2 regions of the Bacillus sp. PK6-16 genome follow, and region 1 is predicted to be linked to the other one. Evidence: riboswitches for the same ligand, from Rfam matches in the RefSeq annotation. Region 1 holds a riboswitch; the other holds the start of a gene.
The links. A riboswitch is a leader RNA that binds a small molecule or an ion and turns the genes downstream of it on or off. The one in region 1 is predicted to bind thiamine pyrophosphate.
Positions count from the first base shown of each region.

Region 2: another riboswitch for thiamine pyrophosphate. It lies ahead of thiC (phosphomethylpyrimidine synthase ThiC); the one in region 1 lies ahead of tenA (thiaminase II).

Region 1 covers NZ_CP096511.1:2,777,697-2,788,666, forward strand. Annotated here, with positions in the region: gene M1D66_RS14335 (DUF3937 family protein) at 405-668, opposite strand; gene tenA (thiaminase II) at 1,066-1,755, opposite strand; TPP riboswitch at 1,883-1,988, opposite strand; gene M1D66_RS14345 (D-alanine--D-alanine ligase) at 2,062-2,976, opposite strand; gene pdxR (MocR-like pyridoxine biosynthesis transcription factor PdxR) at 2,981-4,429, opposite strand; gene M1D66_RS14355 (homoserine dehydrogenase) at 4,519-5,544, opposite strand; gene M1D66_RS14360 (esterase/lipase family protein) at 5,632-6,873, opposite strand; gene M1D66_RS14365 (DUF3914 domain-containing protein) at 7,153-7,494, shown strand; gene M1D66_RS14370 (lipoprotein BA_5634 family protein) at 7,560-8,231, opposite strand; gene M1D66_RS14375 (ABC transporter permease) at 8,301-10,235, opposite strand; gene M1D66_RS14380 (ABC transporter ATP-binding protein) at 10,210-10,970, opposite strand, start outside.
Region 2 covers NZ_CP096511.1:290,066-301,035, reverse strand. Annotated here, with positions in the region: gene M1D66_RS01420 (LysR family transcriptional regulator) at 1-391, shown strand, start outside; gene M1D66_RS01415 (hypothetical protein) at 439-1,524, opposite strand; gene M1D66_RS01410 (hypothetical protein) at 1,617-1,766, opposite strand; gene cydA (cytochrome ubiquinol oxidase subunit I) at 2,021-3,376, shown strand; gene M1D66_RS01400 (cytochrome d ubiquinol oxidase subunit II) at 3,369-4,394, shown strand; gene M1D66_RS01395 (arsenic transporter) at 4,906-6,264, shown strand; gene thiC (phosphomethylpyrimidine synthase ThiC) at 6,366-8,126, opposite strand; TPP riboswitch at 8,241-8,356, opposite strand; partial or broken gene M1D66_RS01385 (L-lactate permease) at 8,428-8,499, opposite strand; gene M1D66_RS01380 (transposase) at 8,503-8,814, shown strand; gene M1D66_RS01375 (hypothetical protein) at 9,297-9,599, opposite strand; gene M1D66_RS01370 (IS110 family transposase) at 10,014-10,835, shown strand; partial or broken gene M1D66_RS01365 (transposase) at 10,839-10,970, shown strand, end outside.

The sequences.
Region 1 (10,970 bases):
ACCTATTTTTACTATGGGCTCATTTTTATAAAGTGAAACTTTAATCAGTGGGGTTTTGTTCATCCCCTACCTAACTTCTTTGCTTCCGCTGAATTTTGAGGTGGGGGGCTTACTGCCCGGCAAATAGCGGGATAAATAAAAATTAAAAAATATGAATTCTAGCGTCATATCTTCATACTTACTAAGTTCAATTAATTTCTCAATAATTATGATGCCATATCCTATATATTTCCGTCTGCTGCTTAGATTTTTCTGTACTGTAAATGGCTTTCGCTATAACACCTCCAAGTGACCGGTTTCTATGACGGATAAGAAATTCCAACAAAAAAAGCCCTAATTAGGGCTTTTCATTCTATTTCTCCAGTAAAACTCTCTATGAAATTCCTAATAGAAAAAAGACACACTTAGATTGATGCGTCTTTTTGTGATGCCTCTTTTGTGAAATCATATAAAGCAATTGCGCCTAAAAGAACAAGTATCCCTTGAGGAACATCTAGCAAAATAGTTTTCCAAATTTCTGGAATTATCCATTTAATATCTGCTGCTGTTTCAAGATATGTTTGGAAATAGCTGATTGTAAAATTAATTATCCCTAAAAATACAAATAACGATAAACCAAATCGAATTAATTTCTTATTTGTAAACATATAACACCTCTCAAAATTCATTGGATATTCCTGCTTTTGCTTCTTTATATTTCTATATCTCTATATCTGATTTTAACACATAAAGAGCTCAAAAAAATACGATATGCATATTTGCATATCGTATTAACAACACTCCATGATAATTTAGAAATTCCTGCAAAGAAAAAACAACTCCGTTACAGCTAACAGCTCGGGTTTCTTTTCTTATTTAACTTCATACCACCAACATTTACGTTCTTTAATTGTAAAATAAATGTGACAGAAGTTTATCCAGTTAATGCGTAGACAAGTAAATGAGCTAAATTATCGATATTCTATTTCGCCATATCCGTAGCACTAATGACTTTACGCAAATTTGACAAGAAAAAATATATAGATAGGTATGATCCAGACCTATCTATAACATTACTTCTATTCTTTATCCAATTACGTCTTTTACGTCTGTATCCACTGGCCACTTTTCTAATGTATAAGCCATTTCCCAAAATGAATATTCATATTGACTGCTAATAATAAAATGCTGTTTCATACGTTTGCGGTCTGCCTCTGTTACTTTTTCAGCGATAGTATCTAAACGTGTAATTTGCTCTTCAACTAGCGTACGGAACCAATCAGATCCATAAGCAGAAATCCATTCGTTATAAATTGGCTCTTCCGGCTGGCACTCTTTTAAGCGTTCGCCAATTTCATAATACAACCAATAGCAAGGTAAAATTGCTGCAATGATATCTCCTAAATGCCCTTCATACGCAACACGATACATATGTGAAGTATACGCATATGCAGTTGGCGCAGGAATAAAATTATCTTTTTCTTCTTTCGTTATCCCTAGTTTTTTAGCAAAATTCTCATGTAAAGATAACTCTGCTTCATATGTATTTTGAGCATGATGTGCCATACGAGCTGTCGTCTCTAATTCAAGAGCTTTTGCAGCTCCTAAAGTTTGTACTCTAGCAAAATGACTCAAATAATATGAATCTTGAAGCACATAATAACGAAAACTAGCTAAATCTAACGTTCCTTCACCAAGTTTTTTTACAAAAGGATGGTTAAAACTCGCTTCCCAAATTGAATCTACTTCTTTACGTAATGATTGTGAAAAATTCATTTAAATCCCTCCAATAATATATAAAATATAAGTATTTATCCACAATTATTAAAGCTGTAAAATAAAAAAACTTTCTTTACAGGCGTAAAGAAAGTGAAATCGACAGTATTTATTTACTCATTAAATAGCAACGTCTTTCCCACTTCCCTACGCTGGCATTAACCAGATCAGGTACTAAGAGTCTCAAAATCACATTTGATCTCAGCCTATAAAAGGCCCCCCTAGTGGATAAATATTTTGTTTTTATAATGTATTCATCATAGCATACTTCGTGAAACTGTCAAAAAAATTCGTTATATAATTCCCTTAAAACCCTTCTTCTTTTCTAACTTTTAATGATGTTTCAATAATCATATCTAATAGTTTGCTATAACTAATCCCCGCTGCTTCTGCACTTTTGGGCAATAAACTTGATTGTGTCATCCCTGGTAATGTATTAATTTCCATTACATATGGAATTCCGTCCTTCACCATCATATCAACTCTTGCATAAACACTACATTTTAATGCTTTATAACAAGCAAGTGACGCTTTATTTACACGTTCCTTAATTTCTGCTGGAAGTTCGATAACTTCCTCAACTGTACTAGTATCATCATATTTTGCATTGTAGTCAAAGAACTCGGCTGCATGTCGAATTGAAACTATAGGTAACTGTTTTCCATCCAGAATTGAACATGTAATTTCATCACCTTTTATATACTTTTCAATTACTACTTCAGAATCCCATTCGAATACAGTTTCTAGCATTGAGATCAATTCATTTTTATTATAAACGATTTTCACTCCGACACTCGATCCGCCAGAGTTTGGTTTTACTACTAATGGAAATCCTAATTTATCTAACTCATCAAGATTTAGATCCTCCATTTTTGTAAGTTCAATCCAATCTGGTGTTTCTACACCTTCATAACGTAAAATCTTTTTCGAAATATTTTTATCCATACATATACTGCTAGATAACATATTACTTCCGCTATAAGGAATCCCTAAACTCTCCAGTGTTCCTTGAACTGTCCCATCTTCTCCGTATTTTCCGTGTAATGCGAGCAACGCAAAGTCAATGTCTTTCGCTTTTTCAACTAAATCTATTTTTTCATTTAATGTAATTGGAACTATTTCATACTTATTTTTATCTAAATGAGCAATCATTTCATTCCCCGTCATAATTGAAACTTGTTTTTCAGACGATACCCCGCCCATAATAACACCGATTTTCATTTTCTCAACTCCAAATTTCATTTTTTAATGTATCACCAATTATTTTAATTCCCCGAACTATTTCTTCTTCTTTCAAGCGCGAAAAACCTAATCGGAAAGTGTTCGCTCCTTCTCCATCAGAGTAAAAAACATCTCCAGGTGAAAACGTAACGCCTTTCTCATAACACTTTTGTAAAAGTGTGCGGGCATTCATATGCTCTTCTAGTTCTATAAATAAATGAAGTCCACCATCTCCAGTCATTCTTTTGAAATGAATGTACTGGTCACATGCCCCGACAGCTAACTCATATTTTTTCTTATAAACAGATCTTGCCTTTTTTAAATATTTCTCAAAATATCCCTCATGTAAATATTGAAACAGAACAGCTTGATCTAACGTAGATGTGTGGATCGTTCTTGCTCTTTTTACGCTTTCTAAATAATGAATCAGCTCTTTATCTGCAATAATCCAGCCTACACGTAAACCAGGGAAAAGTACCTTTGAAAAGCTACTAATATAAATCACATTATTGCCAGCTCCAGCAAAAGTTAATAATGGGGCTAAATGTGAACCTGAATAACGTAATTCTTCATTAAATCCGTCCTCTATAATAGGAACCTTGTATTTTGAGAATAACCTCATCAATTCCGTTCTTTTCTCTGAACTCGTAACAATACCGGTTGGATTATGATAAGAAGGAATTAAATAAGCAAAATCAAAATCTTTTTCACGCAAACTTTTTTCAACTTCATTCGTATCAATACCATCCTCATGCATATCAATCCCATGAACTTCAAGTCCATGTAAACGGAAAAGCTTAAGTGCAGCGTGGTGAGTTGGATTCTCACAAATGACACGCCCGGATTTTTTTGATAAAGAAGAGAGTACAATATCCAATCCTTCTGTAAATCCATTTGTAATTAGAATATCTTTATTCGAAATGTCTACACCTTTCATTTCCATGTAATGAAGTAAATAATTCATTAACGGTCTATATCCCTTTGCATATCCGTAGTTCAATACGATGTCTCCTTCAATGGACATACGAGTAAGAAAAGCTCTTTTGAAATTTTCAACATCAAATAGCTTCTCATCCGGGGCTATACTATTAAAAACAATCATTCCCTTTTCCCAACGAACACCATGTTTCATTAAATCTAATTCATCCGCTAATGCGGTCACTGTATTAAGTTTCTTTTTCCAATCTATTTCAACAGACGAAGTGTTAGATATATCCACCTTCGCAACAAAGTTCCCTTTTCCTTTAACTGCATAAATGAGTCCTTCTTGCTCTAAATCTGCATAAGCAGCGAGTACAGTGTTTCTACTCACACTTAGTAATTCACTTAGTTCCCTTGTTGATGGGATTTTTTGATTCCCGAGCAAATGCCCTTTCATAATCATCTTCTTCAAATAATCTTTCAACTGAATATAAACGGGACGATCTTTAACAACTTTAAAATCCTTAAACAATTCCTTACCCCCTGCAATCATTTTTGCATATTTATTTCATTCTCAAAAGGTCCACGACATATGTATTTTTTATAAAGGGCGGTACGTTCTTACAAATCTTTTCGATATAAGTTAATTACATCTTTTAAAGCTGCAGCTGCAGCGCCTCGTGGATTAGAAGCCCCACCAATTGTAGTAACTTGTCCCATCGTATCTGTAAAGAACGTAATTCCTTTTTCGGTCCCATTTACTTTTGCTAACGGATGATCTTTTTCTATTTCGCACGGTTCAACATTTAAATTGAAATTGCCACCCTCATCCTTATATGCTGATGCTATTAATTTAATAATTTTATGTTGTTCCTTAGCATTTCTAAATTGCTGTTTTGTAACGTGCTCGATTCCTTTTATATGTATATCAGTAAGTGTTTTCTCTGTTTCCATTAAGCTGTTTGTCAAAAGTAACAATTTACACGCACTATCTGAACCACTTATATCTAATATAGGGTTCGTCTCAGCAATTCCTTTATTTTGTGCTTCTTTCAGTGCTTCTTCAAATGTCATATCTTCCTCATACATTTTCGTAAGAATATAATTAGTTGTTCCATTTAATATTCCTTCTATTTTTTCAATACTGCAACCGGCTAAACTAAATTGTCCGATATCTAGTGTCGGTAGTGCAGCGGCTGTTGCACCGCTATATCGAATTCGTATATTTGCGCCTTTTGCTGCTTCATTTATTTCTCTCCAGTTTGTAACGAGCGCACCTTTAGAAATTGCTACTATATCCATCTGTTTTTCAATCGCTTGTTTCATATATTGTTTCCCTGGATTTCCATCTTTAAGATTTGTAACTGTTGATTCTACCAATACAGTACCACTTATGCTAGTTGTTGCACGTTCCTTCGGATGATACTCTAAATATTTTTCAATTGCAGCGGTACCGCCACCATACATTAATAAATGATGAAGTGATAAGCCATCTTCATTATGTATTGCAATATTTCTCCCTAATACGCCACTTACAACTAATTGAATCCCATATGTTTCATATATATATGAATATTTTTCATTTAATAATTTTATAAACTCTCTGCCTACTGTTCCGTATCCTGATAATACAACTTGAATTTTCATAATATCCCCCCATATTTTTCTACCAAATCCCTCTTTCAATATAATATAAAGCGCTCTCGAATTCCATCGAGAGCGCTTTATTATTACCTATTTCGGTAAACGTGATAGCTTTTCAGCAATTGTTCTATAAAACTCTTGAATGCTAGAAAAACCTAACGAGTCTGAAACACTTAATCCTACCATATCGAGATGATCCCAATTCGCTTTCGTTTCGATATGATTCCATTTTCCAATCTGTAATGACCCATTATTATTTACAGCAACATTAGAAGATGGTGCAATCATAGAATTCGTATTTACTACACCATCATTTTGCCACCAAGAAGTATCAACTAACGGACGGTTTTCTTCATATCTCGCATAAGAACCTAAGAAAAATGCATTCCCCATCAACACTTTATTCATCGTAATATGCGGTAAATGTAAACCTGTTATAGGTGCTGCTTGTGATGCATGTCCACTATAGGATAAATAATACACATCTGGTTGCGTCTTTACCCAATTATTTAACTCCTTTGCACCATCTGTACTTAAATCCCATTGACTTATATCTTTTGTATTTTTCCAAAGTGAACTATTTAGAATACGATTACTATATTGGAAAAAGGACTCTCCAGCATTTTTCTTTATACCCCATTGATCCAATTTAAAATCATATAATGATAAATTATTGTTTCCTCCAAAGCTTGCAGCTGTAATGAGTAAATCTTTAACGAACGGTAGCAGAAGACTACCATCCGCAAGTGTTGTACCGTTGTGAGGGGTTGCTAATGTTGTAACACTATGAACGTATGATTTTCCGCCTTCAAATAGTGGTGATATTTTGATGTCTGGGTGATTTTTCACATAATTCTTTTCTTCAAAACTACCTTCTTTTAATAGCTGTACTAATGTTCTAATCGTTTGTCCACCCATGCTATGTCCAACTAAATGAACTTTATTTGTTTCACTCCAATTCGGCGCAAAACCACTATAAGTTCTGCCAAAACGATTATGTCCATGTTTCTTAGCATGGACTGCACCATAGTCTACTGTCCCACCGCTAATTTGTGCATACAATTCACATGCACGATCCCAGTTACTAGAAACAGGTCCAACAGCTGCGGTATGTACCGTATAACCATTTCGTTTCAAATCTTCCTGTATATCATGAACACCACCCCAATATTTTACGCCAAGCATTTCTTCTCTACCCCATCCAGCAAATCCATTCACCAATATGATAGGATAATTATTTTGTTGCCTCTCTTCAGCGTATGATATTTTCGCTGCGAATGAACATACGGTCACTAATGCAAAAAAACATATTTTTAAAAATAACTTCCCCATACTTTCTCCCCCTAATAAAACGTTTACATTTTTCTTTTTTAAAAAATTAACAGAATATTTTAACAACTTAAACATAATGTAAAGTATTTTATATACGTTGTATATATAGAAAACATATAAAAATGTTGATAAATATTAATTCAAGTGAGTATTTACTTTTTACAATATAACTTGTAAATCTATTTATTTAGATTTATAATTAGATATAGTTTCCTCATGTTAAAAAGATTTAAAAACCATAAGAAAACTAATCTCATTGCTTGAAAAGGAGGAAAAATCATGCAAATCGGATCAAATATTCATACATTGTCTCAACCTACTAAAATAACTCCATCTAATCTTGAGCATAATACTATCTCTTCTACTAAACTTGAAAGTAAGAAAATAAATGATCCTATCAAGTTTGATATTCGTTTATCTGAAAAAGAAATGAAACAGCCTGAGCATAAATTTAATGAATTAGATTTATGGAAGATGTTAAAGGATAAAGGTGTTCCCTTATGGATCATCCTTGAAATGCTACAAAAGGCTCGTAAAGAAAAAGAAGCCCAAAATAATTCAGTTCAAAATTCAAATGGGATTGAGGAAACGAGTGAGACTCGATTAAATGAAGTAATGTAAGTTATTTAAACGGTATTAAAAAGGGCTCGAGGTTGATAAAGTATCCATCAACCTCGAGCTCTTTTTTAAGATTTTTCTCCAATCGTTACAAACTGAATTGATACCTCATCTCTATAACCTTCAATTAACTTTCTTACTTTTACTTTTTCATTAATCAACGTATTATCTGTCGATATTTTAGGGTTTTCATCACCTAATGACTTTTTCAAGTGTAGAAATTGCATATTCGTTTCATTTGCTTTTATTTCTTTATACACACTATTTTTCGCCACAACGATATACCATAGTGCTCCATAGTCACGTTTATTGCCAAGCCAAACATCACTACCATATGTAACAGGTATCTTGTTTCCTTCTATTTCAATACTTTTTATATTCTTTTCTTCTTCATTTATAAATAATAGGGAACTTTCTTTTGGAAAATTCGGCAACGTATCTAACGTTTTAGAAAGGGATGCTTGATCACGTTTACGAAAAAGCTTTGCATTCATCATCGCTTGTGCAGTAGATTCATTTATTATCAGAACCCTTTTTTGGTCAAATCTACCTGTTTTCACTGCAAAAGCTTCCTGTTCTTTCGTGTTTTCCTTATAACGATTCATAATTGCTCCAGTATGATTCTCATCTCCAATGATTAATACACCGTTAGCTGGAAATCTGTTTTCGTTTTTAGAGCATGCACTTACACTTAATAACAATAATATACTTAATATGAAAATAGATAATTGTTTTTTCATCACAGTTCCTTCCATAACTTCAAATTGTTTTTTTACATGCTTTTCTGCAATCTTACTTGCTGATTTTCTCTATTGTTCCATTGTCTTATGAAGCTTTTGTAAATAACGCCAACGAGTTATAAAGAAATATAAAACTTGTATACATATAAATGAAATTAAAATGACGATAGAGCTATTTAGAATAGAAAAATCGACTAATTGTTGTAATGCCATATAAGCGACTACAGTATGTATTACTGCAACGACAATTGGTAAGAAAAACATTAATAATAACTGTCTCGTTACAACTTTCTTTAGCTCCCGTTTACTTAACCCCATTTTCGAAATCATTTTATACTGCTGTTGATCACGATTCAAATCAGTATATAATCGGAAATAAATAAAACTAGCAGCAAATGTGAAGAAAACGATTCCGACTAAAACACTAGCCATAAGTAATAACCCATTCGTTTGTTTTGCACTTAACAACTCTATTGTTAGTGCTCTAAATTCAAAATGTATATCTCTAGGTTCTTGATCAAATATATTATTTAATTGGTTTGAAACCTCTTTCGTTTTTATCCAATCATCTACAACAAATCCGTAAGTACGATATTGAATAATATCTTCATTATCTGGACCACTATTAAGTGGAATTCCATCATATACATGATCTTGAATAGCAATATATATCCCTTTCGTATCATGTGGCAAAACTAAATTATCGACAGTTTTTTTCACATGAAATGTCTTTGTCCAATCGCCTTGAATGACTTCAATATTCTTCTTATAATCACCATTTTTAAATTCTTGTTTTTGTGATACCATTCCAGGAATTAATAACATTTCATCTTCTTTTTCAATCATTTCTTGTTGATATCCAAGTGCTCTCGCAAGTTCGTTATACTCACTTAATTTCATTACATATACATTGCTTTCCGTATATATATATGAAGAGGAAGCCATTCGATATGGAATATTAGCATCAGCCAGATGTTTTTTTATAATAGAGAGATGTTTATCCGCTATTTTGTTGTTTTCAGGAGCCATGTATAGTAACGTATACGGATTCGTCATTCTTACTAAATCTTTATTTCCAAGAGCAGCTGTTGTACCAATAGCTGTAAATGCAACTGCTGAAATAATAGATACAATAAAAAACATCGTTGCATTATCTTTCATACGGTAAATTAATTCAGAAAACGTTAATATATTTGTTCTTTTTAAAAAGAAAGATTCTCTCCTTTTAGCAAGGTGCAATATATAAACGCTACACTGTGTATATAAAAAGTACGTTCCTATAATTACTAGGAGCACACCTATTCCAAGCGTAATAAAATTGGTACTTGGTATGAAGCGAAATACTGAAAAATATCCATATCCTATACTAATTAAAGAAAGTAGCGATAATAAAACTGAAGATTTCGGTTCAGGTTTTGGCTTTTCCTCTGCTCGAATAAGTTCCACAAGTTCCGTTACTTTTATCATTTTAAATGTAAATAATGAAACAATTAAAAACAAGAAAAGAAATGTGATAATTGTTAATAATACAGCCCACACTGGTATATAAAAAGGTAAACCATTATTAATCATTAATACACTTGCACTTATCAATAAGACTAGTTTAGAAAATATGAGTCCAATGAAAATCCCTATACAAATTGAACCAAGTCCAATCAACATATTTTCAATTAATAATAATTTCTTAAGTTGTCTCATTGACATACCTTGCATCATTAAAACGCCAAATTCTTTCTTACGGGTTTTTAAAAACGAACTAACTGAATATAAAATGAAGAAAAATGAAAATACAAAAATCAATCCTTGCGAAACTGAAAATCCCAATGTACCAAATGCACTTATTGTTGCACTTGTCGATTTCAACTCACCTTGTAAATCAGGATGAAATAATAAAAGAGCATACGTAAAGAAAATCATAATAGAAAATGCACTACTTAAAAAATGGGCAGCATATGTACGCTTATTGCGAAAAATATTATTAAATGCGAACTGACGAAAAGTCATGCCTTTTCCCTCCTAACAAAGAAAGGACATCCATAATCTTTTGATAAAAAGTTTGCCTACTTTCACCACAATAAATTTCGTTATATAGTTGACCATCTTTAATAAAAATTACTCGGCTGCAAAAGCTCGCTGCATACGGATCATGTGTAACTAACATCATCGTTGCTTTTTCTTCTTTATTTAGAGTATCCAGCATCTCCATTACATCATTTGAAGATTTAGAGTCCAAGTTCCCTGTTGGTTCATCTGCAAGTAATAATTGCGGCTTATGAACGATCGCACGAGCGATTGCTGTTCTTTGAGCTTGTCCCCCTGATATTTCAAATGTTCTTTTATTCAAGATATCTGTAATATTTAACTTCTCTGCAATCTCTTCCAATCGCTTGTTCATTTCTTGCACGGAAACACCATCTAAAGTCATCGGCAATACGATGTTTTCTTTTACAGTAAGTGTGCTAAGAAGATTAAATGATTGAAAAACAAATCCTAATTGTTTTCTGCGGAATAACGCTAAATCTTCTGATGATAATTGGAAAGGATTTGTGCCATTTATTAAAATTTCTCCCGATGATGGAGAATCAATAGTAGATACCATATTTAATAACGTTGTTTTTCCACTACCAGATGGCCCCATAATCCCTACAAATTCACCTTCTTGAATTGATAAATCAATATCAACTAATGCTTTATAAGGTACTTTCCCTTTATATACTTTACTAATACTTTTTGCATGTA
Region 2 (10,970 bases), 2.5 Mb from region 1:
CGTCCCTTCAGGCCATCGTTTATCAGGCCGAGAAAATATCCACCTCCATGAAGTAAAGGACGAACCGTTCATTAGTATGAACACTGGTTATGGATTTCGGCACTTAACGGATGAATTTTGTAAAGAAGCTGGTTTCACTCCACATATTGCTTTTGAAGTCGATGAACCGACCGTGATTAGTGACCTCATTAAGCAAGGTCTCGGCATCGCTTTTGTTCCAAGTTTAACTTTATTAAAAAACTCTACTTTAGCATCGAGCAAGTTGCGTATTATTGAACCCACTTGTCAGCGAACCATCGGATTAAGTTGGTCAAAAAAACGCTACTTATCAAAAACAGCTCAGCAATTCCGTGAATTCGTGATTGACTACTTCTCTAATATTAGGACGTAAAATTATATGAACAAATAAAAGGTGCCACCCTCATATGGTGGCACCTTTTATTGTTCACTCTTTTTTAATTCCATTTCAGCTAAAAGTGGTAGTACGTTATCAAAAATATGCGTATTATTATTTTCACCTGTTACATATCCACCGTAATATCTACTAAATACGTTGTCATTTCGGAATGTGACCATATGATCATACAATTCCTTCGCAAACTTTGTATCACCTGTTTGTAGTACGTACAAAATCGTTAGTCCATACGCGGCCGGCGATTCATAATTCACAGTTTGTTTTCCCGTTTCTAAATTGTAACGACCGTATAGCTTTCCATCCTCCTGGAACTTCTTCTTTATAAATTCCAAATAAGCAGCTGATGAAAGACCACCTAAACTTCGATGATATGCAACGTATGATTGGTCAATAAGATTCACTTCTTTATCGTACGTAAATGTACCATCTTCTTTATACTCTTTTGGGAATGCCCAGCCATGCCTTGGATAATCTGCTAAAAATTGAACGACTTCCTGATATTGCTGAGCAGAAACTTTGCCGTACTTCTTCATATAGGAGAATGCACGCGGATTTATGTATGATGTTGTTACAAAATTATTTTGTTTCCCTGCATCTGCATCATAATAATCAACATAATAATTATCTTTTTTATTATAACGAAGTACAGCATCACTTAATTGATCGGCAAGGTTTTTATAACGCTCTTCCTTATACATTTCATAAGCACGATATAATTGTTCTATAATACGAAGATCATCTATAAGTGCATTTGTAGCTGACTGCCTCTCTCCCTTTTCAGAGAGTTTCCATAAAACAATATGATTCTTATATATGAAATTATCTTGAATAACCTTTACTTGCTCATCAAATAACGCCTGATCATCTTTATCAAGTGTATACTGTAACCATAATCCCGCCGATTCTGATAAAGCTTCACGTCCCTTAGCTTCACCCGTACCTGCCTTAGTATCTACTAAACGATACGTGGCAAGTGTTCCATTGTCATTCACCATATGTCTTAAAATAAAATTTTCTGTACGGTTTCCTTGTAAAGCTGACCAAAATACAATTCCACCTAAAGCGATTAAGAAGATAACTCCAATCCCTATATATAAACGTTTCCGCAATCTTTTCACCTCCCTAGTAAGGCTAACCTTAATTTTATCAGAACATACATAAATTTAAAAAAGACAATCTATTAGATTGTCTCCCCCCATTTCTATCCCTCGCAAACCTCTTTAGAAGGTTTATATAGCGATTGTACAAGTCGATCATATTCACGACGTGTAATTTCTTTATTATATAGCTTCAATAATAAATCTCTATGCTCTTTTGAAAATGCCATCTTTTTAATGACTTCAGGATACATAAAACACCCTCTCCATTTCACATAAACTTCTTCATTCTAAAAACAGAACTTATGTTCGCATAAAAGATTATAAAAGATTCCTGAGCAAAAAACAAACAAAACATGACCAACTATTTATTTCTTTCTATTCAAAATATTACAACATTATATTATCATATTCATTTTTTAAATACATATATATTTTTGGTAGTTTTTTTGAATAAATCTTCCAATTCAATCAGAAAATAATGGCAAAAAAGAAGAGGAGTTTACATATGGATACGGTAACATTAGCAAGAGCATTTTTCGGTTCTTCATTAGCATTCCACATTATCTTTGCAACACTTGGGGTCGGACTTTCATTGATGATTTTTATAAGCGAAATACTCTATCACTGGAAGAAAGACTCCGACTATGCCATTATGGCGAAAAGATGGACAAAGGCGTTTGCTATTCTTCTCGGTGTAGCAATTCCAACTGGAACAATCGTTGGTGTGCAAATCTCACTTCTTTGGCCTGGTTTCGCCAAAATTGTTGGGCAAGTTATTTCTGTTCCCTTCCAAATTGAGATTTTCGCCTTCTTTTTGGAGGCTTTATTCATGTCGATTTACGTATATGCAGCCGATAAACTTCCTCCATTTATGAGATTAATCTCGCTATTTTTCGTCATGCTTGGTGCCACGGCATCCGCCGTGCTTATTACATCAGCAAATACATGGATGAATACACCAGCAGGCTTTTCAATGAATCCAGATGGATCTGTTTTTAACGTTGATCCTTGGAAAGCTTTCTTTAATCCGAGTTTTGGTACAAGTGCATTCCATGTCGTTATTACGGCTTATGCAACTGGTGCGGCTGTCATTGCTTCTATCGCTGGATTTAAATTATTGAAGAAAAATTTAAGTACACGTGAAATTGCTTATCATAAAAAAGGGCTGCTATTAGGGCTTGTCGTTACATTTATTACAGGCGCTACGATGTGGCTTTCAGGACATGAATCAGCGATCGCCTTACATAAACACTCACCTGAAAAACTTGCATCTGCTGAAGCTTTATTTGAAACGACATCACACGCACCGCTATCCATTGGCGGAGTTGTGGATCCCAATACACTTGAACTAAACTATGCACTTGAAATTCCCAACATGCTTAGCTTATTAGTGGGACTAGACCCTAGCACTGTCGTAAAAGGTCTAAAGGAATTTCCCCAAGAAACATGGCCACCATTTTATACACATACACTATTCAACTTAATGGTCGGCACCGCTGCGTTTACCTTTGCAGTTGCAGCAATTGCGCTCTTATATTGGTACTTCGTTTACCGAAAAAAGGGAACAGAACTACCGAAGTGGCTACTTTGGGGGGCTACCGCATGCGGACCAATTATGATGCTCGGTATTGAATTCGGATGGATTTTCAGTTGTAGCGGTCGTCAACCATGGACAATTTATGGTATGCAACGTACCGTCGATGCATCTACACGCGCCGATTTCGTCGGTCCTTTATTTGTTTTGTTCATCATTTTATATATTGGACTCGCTATTTTAACAGTCATTGTTCTACGGACATTCTTTAGAAGACATCCATTAAAGAATGATTTACAACATCAAGGAGGCGATTCTCATGCATGAGGAAAGTATTGCAATCATCATCTTATGGGCCCTTATTTTCGTATACAGTATACTAGGGTCCATTGATTTTGGAGCTGGTTTTTGGGGCATGGTATACGCAAAACATCCGACGCTCGCTGCTAAACTTGCGAATCGGTACTTATCACCAACTTGGGAGGTAACAAATACGTTTCTCGTCTTCGTCGTTGTCGCATTTCTCGGCTTCTTTCCGAAAGCGGCCTTTACTCTTGCGACAGTAATGTTCGTACCAGTTATGTTAATTTTAGTGCTCGTTGCAGTACGTAGTACGTTTATGGTATTTGCTTACTCCTTGCCAAAATATCAGTACCTTCTTCGGGTTATTTCAGGTATTACTGGTCTCTTAATTCCAGCACTATTAATTACCGTTTTACCCGTTACAGAGGGAGCCTATATTACAATGTCTGAAGGAAAAGAAGTACTCCTGTATGGAAAACTTCTTTCTAGCCCGGTTATCTACTGTTATATGCTTTTCGGACTAACGTCTGAACTATTTCTCTCCTCTCTCTTTCTTGCTGATTTTGCGAGAGAACAAAGTTCAGAAGATACGTATAGAATTTATAGAAGAAATGCTATCATTCTTGGTCCTGCAACGCTCGTTACAGCAATCATCGCCCTCGTTGTAATGGACCCAGAAACACATTGGCTTATGCAAGGATTAATAAAGCAATTCCCGTGGTTTACAGTTTCTATTGTTTTATTCGTTATCGGATACTCGTCCCTTTGGTGGACAAACAAAAAATACAATACACTAGGATACCCTCGCATTGCCGTTTTAGCTGTCGTCGCTCAATATGCATTTGCAAGCTACGCTTACGGCGTCGCGCATTTACCGTATATTATTTATCCTGACGTAACTGTATTTACAAGCTTCACAACGACAGAAACGTTCTATGCACTGCTCATTCTATACGCAATTGGGATTGCAATTTTATTACCAGGATTTATTTTCTTCTGGAATTTATTCTTGAAGGATCGTACTTTTTTGAAGGAAAAATAATATAGTCTTGGAGTCTGTCCCAAAAGGCATTTTGGAATAGACTCCTTTTGTCATGTTTTGTCGATAAGTCGATATATTTTAAAAATCGCTGATATATTTTGAGTTGCGTCGATATATCTCCATAATCGCTGATATATTTTAAGTTGCGCCGATATATCTCCATAATCACTGATATATTTTAAGTTGCGCCGATATATTTCAATAATCGCTGATATATTTTAAGTTGCGCCGATATATTTCAATAATCGCTGATATATTTTAAGTTGCGTCAATATATCTCCATAATTGCCCATATAAATTTCATTTACTATTTTACTGCCCCAATAATTTATAGACTCCTCTCATAATAGTTATTTCACTATTCGTGACACTTGTCCTTTAGCTTGAAAAACACATATTCGCTTCATCTCGTTATACGTCTAGTTCTTCTTATTTTTTGCTGAATATACTACCAATATAAACTTGAGACAAGCTACATCTGTTCAAGGGAAAATAGAAAGGTAGGCAAAATATGAGCATTGAAATATGGATTACTATTATTGTATTCTTCTTAACGATGATCGTTATCTTTTGGCGGCCTCGAGGTTTGAATGAGGCGTGGCCAGCAGCAATCGGAGCTGGTATCATCATAATTACTGGACTTGTATCAAAACCAGACGTCATGGATATTATAAGTAAAATTGGCGGTGCTTCCATAACAATATTAGCGACCATCGTCATGGCAGTTATATTAGAAAGCTTCGGCTTCTTCCATTGGTCCGCAGCGAAACTGGCAAATCTAGCGAAAGGTTCTGGACGCCGTCTATACTGGTATATTCAATTATTATGTTTTCTTATGACTCTTTTATTTAATAACGACGGTAGTATTTTAATTACAACTCCCATTTTAATTCTTCTTCTAAAAAACCTTCAATTAAAACCACATCAACAAATTCCTTATTTATTAAGCGGAGCTTTAATCGCTACCGCATCTAGTGCACCAATTGGTGTAAGTAATATCGTAAACTTAATTGCATTAAATATCGTTAATATGACTCTTTATATGCATACTGCTATGATGTTTGTACCTGCAACATTAGGCTTATTATTTATGTCATGGCTCATGTATACAGTTTTGAAGAAAAAACTTCCGAAAAAATTACCTGTTTCTTCATATGATATTGAAGAAATTTTCTTCACGAAAAACTTCCATCCACTAAAAGGAAATAATTCTGTTGATACGAAACAAAAACGGACAAGATTCATGTTAAAAGTATTAGGTTTCGTCTTCCTGATGCGCTGTCTTCTATTCGTTGCATCCTTCTTATCCATCCCAATTGAAATCGTTGCAGTACTTGGTTCACTCGTTCTTCTCATTTGGAGATGGTACTACTTACGAACAAACCCTGTCGACATTTTGAAAAAGACACCGTGGCACATTTTAATTTTCGCCTTCTCTATGTACGTCATTATTTACGGACTCCACAACGCAGGATTAACAGCTGCACTTGTACAATGGCTCGAGCCAATTGTGAATCAGCATCTACTCTATGCTAGCTTTGCAATGGGCGGACTTGTATCCATCCTCTCTAACGTCTTCAATAACCATCCTGCCCTTATGATTGGTACAATCACATTAACAGAAATGGGACTAGATCCAGTCACATTAAAAACAATCTATCTTGCAAACATCATTGGTAGTGACATCGGTTCACTATTACTACCAATTGGTACACTAGCTTCACTCATTTGGATGTATATTCTGAAACAAAACAAAATTAAAGTAAAATGGAAAGACTATTTAAGTGTATCCCTTATCGTTATCCCGCTCACAACAGTCGTCACACTATTCCTCTTATTCTACTGGGTACATCTCTTCTTTGCCTTATAAACAACAGAAGCCCCATTTGCTACCGTCTTAGCAAATGGGGCTTCTTCTATAATAAAGTTAGGTACTACAGTGTGATCAATCAAGTAAAGAGGTGTAACGTGTTATTGATATAAATGACTACCAGCTTCTTTAAATTCTTCTGCTTTCTCTTTCATTCCTTTTTCAATTGCTTCTGTCGTTTCTAAATCATTTTCTTTTGCATATTCACGAATATCATGTGAAATTCTCATACTACAAAACTTCGGTCCACACATTGAACAGAAGTGAGCTGTCTTTGCCCCTTCTGCAGGCAACGTTTCATCGTGATATTCCATCGCACGTTCAGGATCTAAAGATAAATTAAATTGATCGCGCCAACGGAATTCGAAACGTGCTTTTGAAAGTGCATCATCACGCTGATGAGCCGTTTTATGTCCTTTCGCAAGATCAGCCGCATGCGCTGCAATTTTATACGTAATAACACCCGTGCGTACATCATCTTTGTTTGGCAAACCTAAATGTTCTTTCGGCGTTACATAACAAAGCATCGCCGTTCCAAACCAACCGATCATCGCAGCTCCAATTGCCGATGTAATATGGTCATAACCTGGTGCAATATCTGTCGTTAGTGGCCCAAGTGTATAAAAAGGCGCGCCCTGACAAATATCAAGCTCTTTCTCCATATTCTCTTTAATTAAATGCATCGGTACATGCCCAGGCCCTTCAATCATAACTTGCACATCATGTTTCCAAGCAATCTTCGTTAATTCACCAAGTGTTTCAAGCTCAGAAAACTGTGCTTCGTCATTTGCATCTGCAATCGATCCTGGACGTAATCCATCTCCAAGAGAGAACGAAACATCGTACTGCTTCATAATTTCACAAATCTCTTCAAAATGAGTATATAGGAAGTTTTCTTTATGATGGAATAAACACCACTGCGCCATAATCGAACCACCACGCGAAACGATACCTGTCGTACGCTTTGCAGTAATTGGAATGTAACGAAGCAATACACCAGCGTGAATCGTAAAGTAATCAACGCCTTGCTCCGCTTGCTCAATTAACGTATCACGGTACACTTCCCATGTTAAATCTTCTGCAATTCCATTTACCTTTTCAAGCGCTTGATAAATCGGCACAGTTCCAACTGGTACAGGCGCATTACGAATAATCCACTCACGCGTCGTATGAATGTTTTTACCTGTAGATAAATCCATAATTGTATCTGCACCCCAGCGCGTTGCCCACGTCATCTTCTCTACTTCTTCTGCAATAGAAGAAGATACAGCAGAGTTTCCGATATTTGCATTTACCTTCACGTGGAAATTACGCCCGATAATCATCGGTTCTGCTTCTGGATGATTAATATTCGCTGGTAAAATAGCGCGGCCTTCTGCGATTTCCTTACGAACAAACTCCGGCTCTACTCCTTCACGAATTGCAACGTATTCCATCTCAGACGTAATAATGCCATTACGCGCATAATGCATTTGCGTAACATTTGCACCTTGCTTCGCTCTAAGCGGCTGGCGATCCATTTGCGGGAAAACAGGTGTATGTTTCGAAGCCACTTTCACACCATCATCCTCTGGTTTCACCTCGCGCCCTTCATATGTCTCTACATCCCCGCGCTCCATGATCCAAGAATGACGCGGCGTTGGAATTCCCTTTTCTAACTCCACTTTATACTCAGGATCCGTATAAGGGCCGCTCGTATCATACACACGAATTGGCGGATTTGGAACGCCATTTGTTTCGCTTTGTTCAATCTCACGCATCGGTACTTTCATGCCTTCTCGTGGTCCATCCACATATACTTTCTTACTCCCTGGTAAACTCGATTTCAATTCAATTTGCTCAGCTGAAACAGACTGTTTCATAACCTTTGTTGCCTCCCCTGTTCGTGACAAGGACGAGATATGGCCAGCGCATGCCAAAATAAAAAGAGCCAGGTCCATAAAAAAATAAGGACCTGGCTCATAAAAGACATCATTATGTAAAGCCGTTAACTTCCCTACGCTGGTACGAGCCAGATCAGGTCCAAAGGGTTAAGAAGATCACGCGCTTCTCTCTCAGCCTACGCATACGTTAGGCACCCCTAGTTTATCACTGATTTAATTTTCAATACTTTCCCATCATACACGATAATCTGAAAAATGCAAAGGTTATTTCTTTTTCTCTTTATGGAATCATCCACGTTAAATAATATGCTTGAACATACGTTATAATACCAACAATAATTACGAAGAACACCCTATTGTAAAAATAGTTTATGATTTAACATGGGAGTTTAAAAACATCTTCACCACAAAAAGTGTTGAGAATCTCAATCATTGTATTAAGAAAATTAAGAATACTAATATGCAAGAGTTTAAGAGCTTTACGAATGGATTAGCCCGGGATATTGAAGCTGTCAGAAATACGGTAACTTATGAGAATAATAATGGTCTTACCGAAGGGAGCATAAACAAGTTAAAGCTTATTAAAAGAATCATGTATGGTCGATGCAAATTCTCCACATTGCGGACAAAGATTCTACTTTTGGAGAGAATGAGACTTTTCAACTAACTCCGGGAAGAACCATTTTTTACTTGCCAAATACATTCATCAGTCCCGTTTGCCAAAGAGCCTTTGTCTCTGCTGTATTTCGCTACAACTGCTACTGTTACCTGCCATACAACCTGCAATAGAGATAGGTAACAATTTACTATACAAGGAACAAAATTGACCCGCTCCTCCATTTAGTGATTTAACTATCTTTATTATTCAGAGCTAAAACTCAAAGAAAAATCTCTTACATTTATTGTAACTTAATTTCCTTAATATATTAATTATTTTTGTTGTCTTGTTAGTTAAAGGGTTACTTAGTACAAAAAATAACCGTAGATAGTAGCACGAACACTGTTCTTGTTATAATTATTTTTTTTCAGAACGTCTATAATCCTCTTTTAAAAAATATATGTAAATATAATAAAAAACGAATGATTAATAGAAATATTCTACACCACTCATTTTTTATCGGACTTCTTTTTACTGTACTTTTATTTTCTTTATGAGTTATTAGAAAAATAATTGTCTATATAAGTCTTTATTTTTTCAAAATTCTTTTCCATAAATAAGATTGCTGGTACTTCAATTATTGGAAGATTATTTTCATTATCAAAAGCTGGACACGGTTTTGGAACTACCAAATAGTCAACTGAGTTTTTATCCCTAATATAATTAATTGAAACATCATAATACTTAGAAAAATATCCCTTCAAATCATCCTGATTCCTTAAAAATGGTAGAGAAAATATTGAACCATAATTTATACCAGCGTCGACAATTAATACAAAGCATATTTTTTTCATGATACACCCTCCTCGTATAATAAGTTTTAAGTTAATAACTGTTCCTTGAAAATTAAATAGTTTTTATCTTCAAGAGCTACATCAAAAAAATGATGTATGGGTAAAATTCAGTCTTGGATACTGGGGGATTTCCCTAGATAATGGAAGTATGGAAATGGATCCATCGGGAATATGCTTACTCTTCCTGTAGTTCGACCACGTTAAAAGACTGTGACCCAGACCAAAATGCACTGCATACGCACAAGCTGTATCGGTTTCCTTCACTTACCTCTCATAATGGTGGGAGGGGCAGCTTAGATGAAGGCAATCATTGAATACTCATACGCGAGGTTGTGGCTATGTTTTTGACTCTAGGGAGATCCCACAGTATCCAAGCTCATTCCAAATACTATTCAAAGAAAGGAGGTCCTTTCTTTGAGATTATTCGTAGCTATTGATGTAAGCTCTGAAAAATTTGATGTATGTTTTCTTGACAGTCATGACACTGTTTTGAAAGAAATTTGTCTTTCAAACGATGTGAATGGTGCCAACGCCATTAAGGAGGATGTTCTCCATTTTCATCAGTTGTACAACTATAAAAAAATTGTCATTGGTATGGAATCTACTTCCGTCTATAGTTTCCGTCCTTCCATGTTCCTAACGGAAGATAAGGATTTGAGGGCTTTAGACGTGGAAGTGGTCGTACAAAATCCAAAAGCCATCCATCGGTATAAAAAACTCTTTGAAGAAGATAAGACCGATAAAATAGATGCTTTCCGTATTGCCGATTTTTTACGAATCGGACGGTATAATAAGTTTCTTATCAAGGAGGAAAAATACGTTGCCCTTCAACGTTTAACACGATCTAGATATCAACTCGTTCACCAGCAAACAGAATGTAAGCAACACTTTCTGAAGAACCTTTACTACAAATGTAATACGTTATCGAAAGAGTTAAATACCTCTGTTTTTGGTGCGACGATGATGGAAATACTCTCAGATTCCCTTTCGTTGGATGAAATCGCAGAAATGGATCTAGAAGCACTCGCTACTCTTCTTCAGAAAAAGGGGAAAGGACGCTTTAGCGACCCGGAAGATTTAGCGAAAACCATCAAGAAAGCCATACGTGACTCCTACCGACTAGGTAAGGTCGTTCAAGACTCTGTGGACGTTGTATTAGCCACTTATGCACGATTGATTCAAACATTGAAAAAACAAATCAAAGAGATAGAAAAAAGCATTACTGCTTTATTCTAAGCCATTCCAGAAGCGAGATATTTAACAAGTGTTCCAGGCATTGGAGTCGTATACGCCGCGGGAATCATTGCGGAAGTTGGACAAATTGAACGCTTTGAGAACGAAGCACAATTGGCCAAATACACCGGTCTTTAC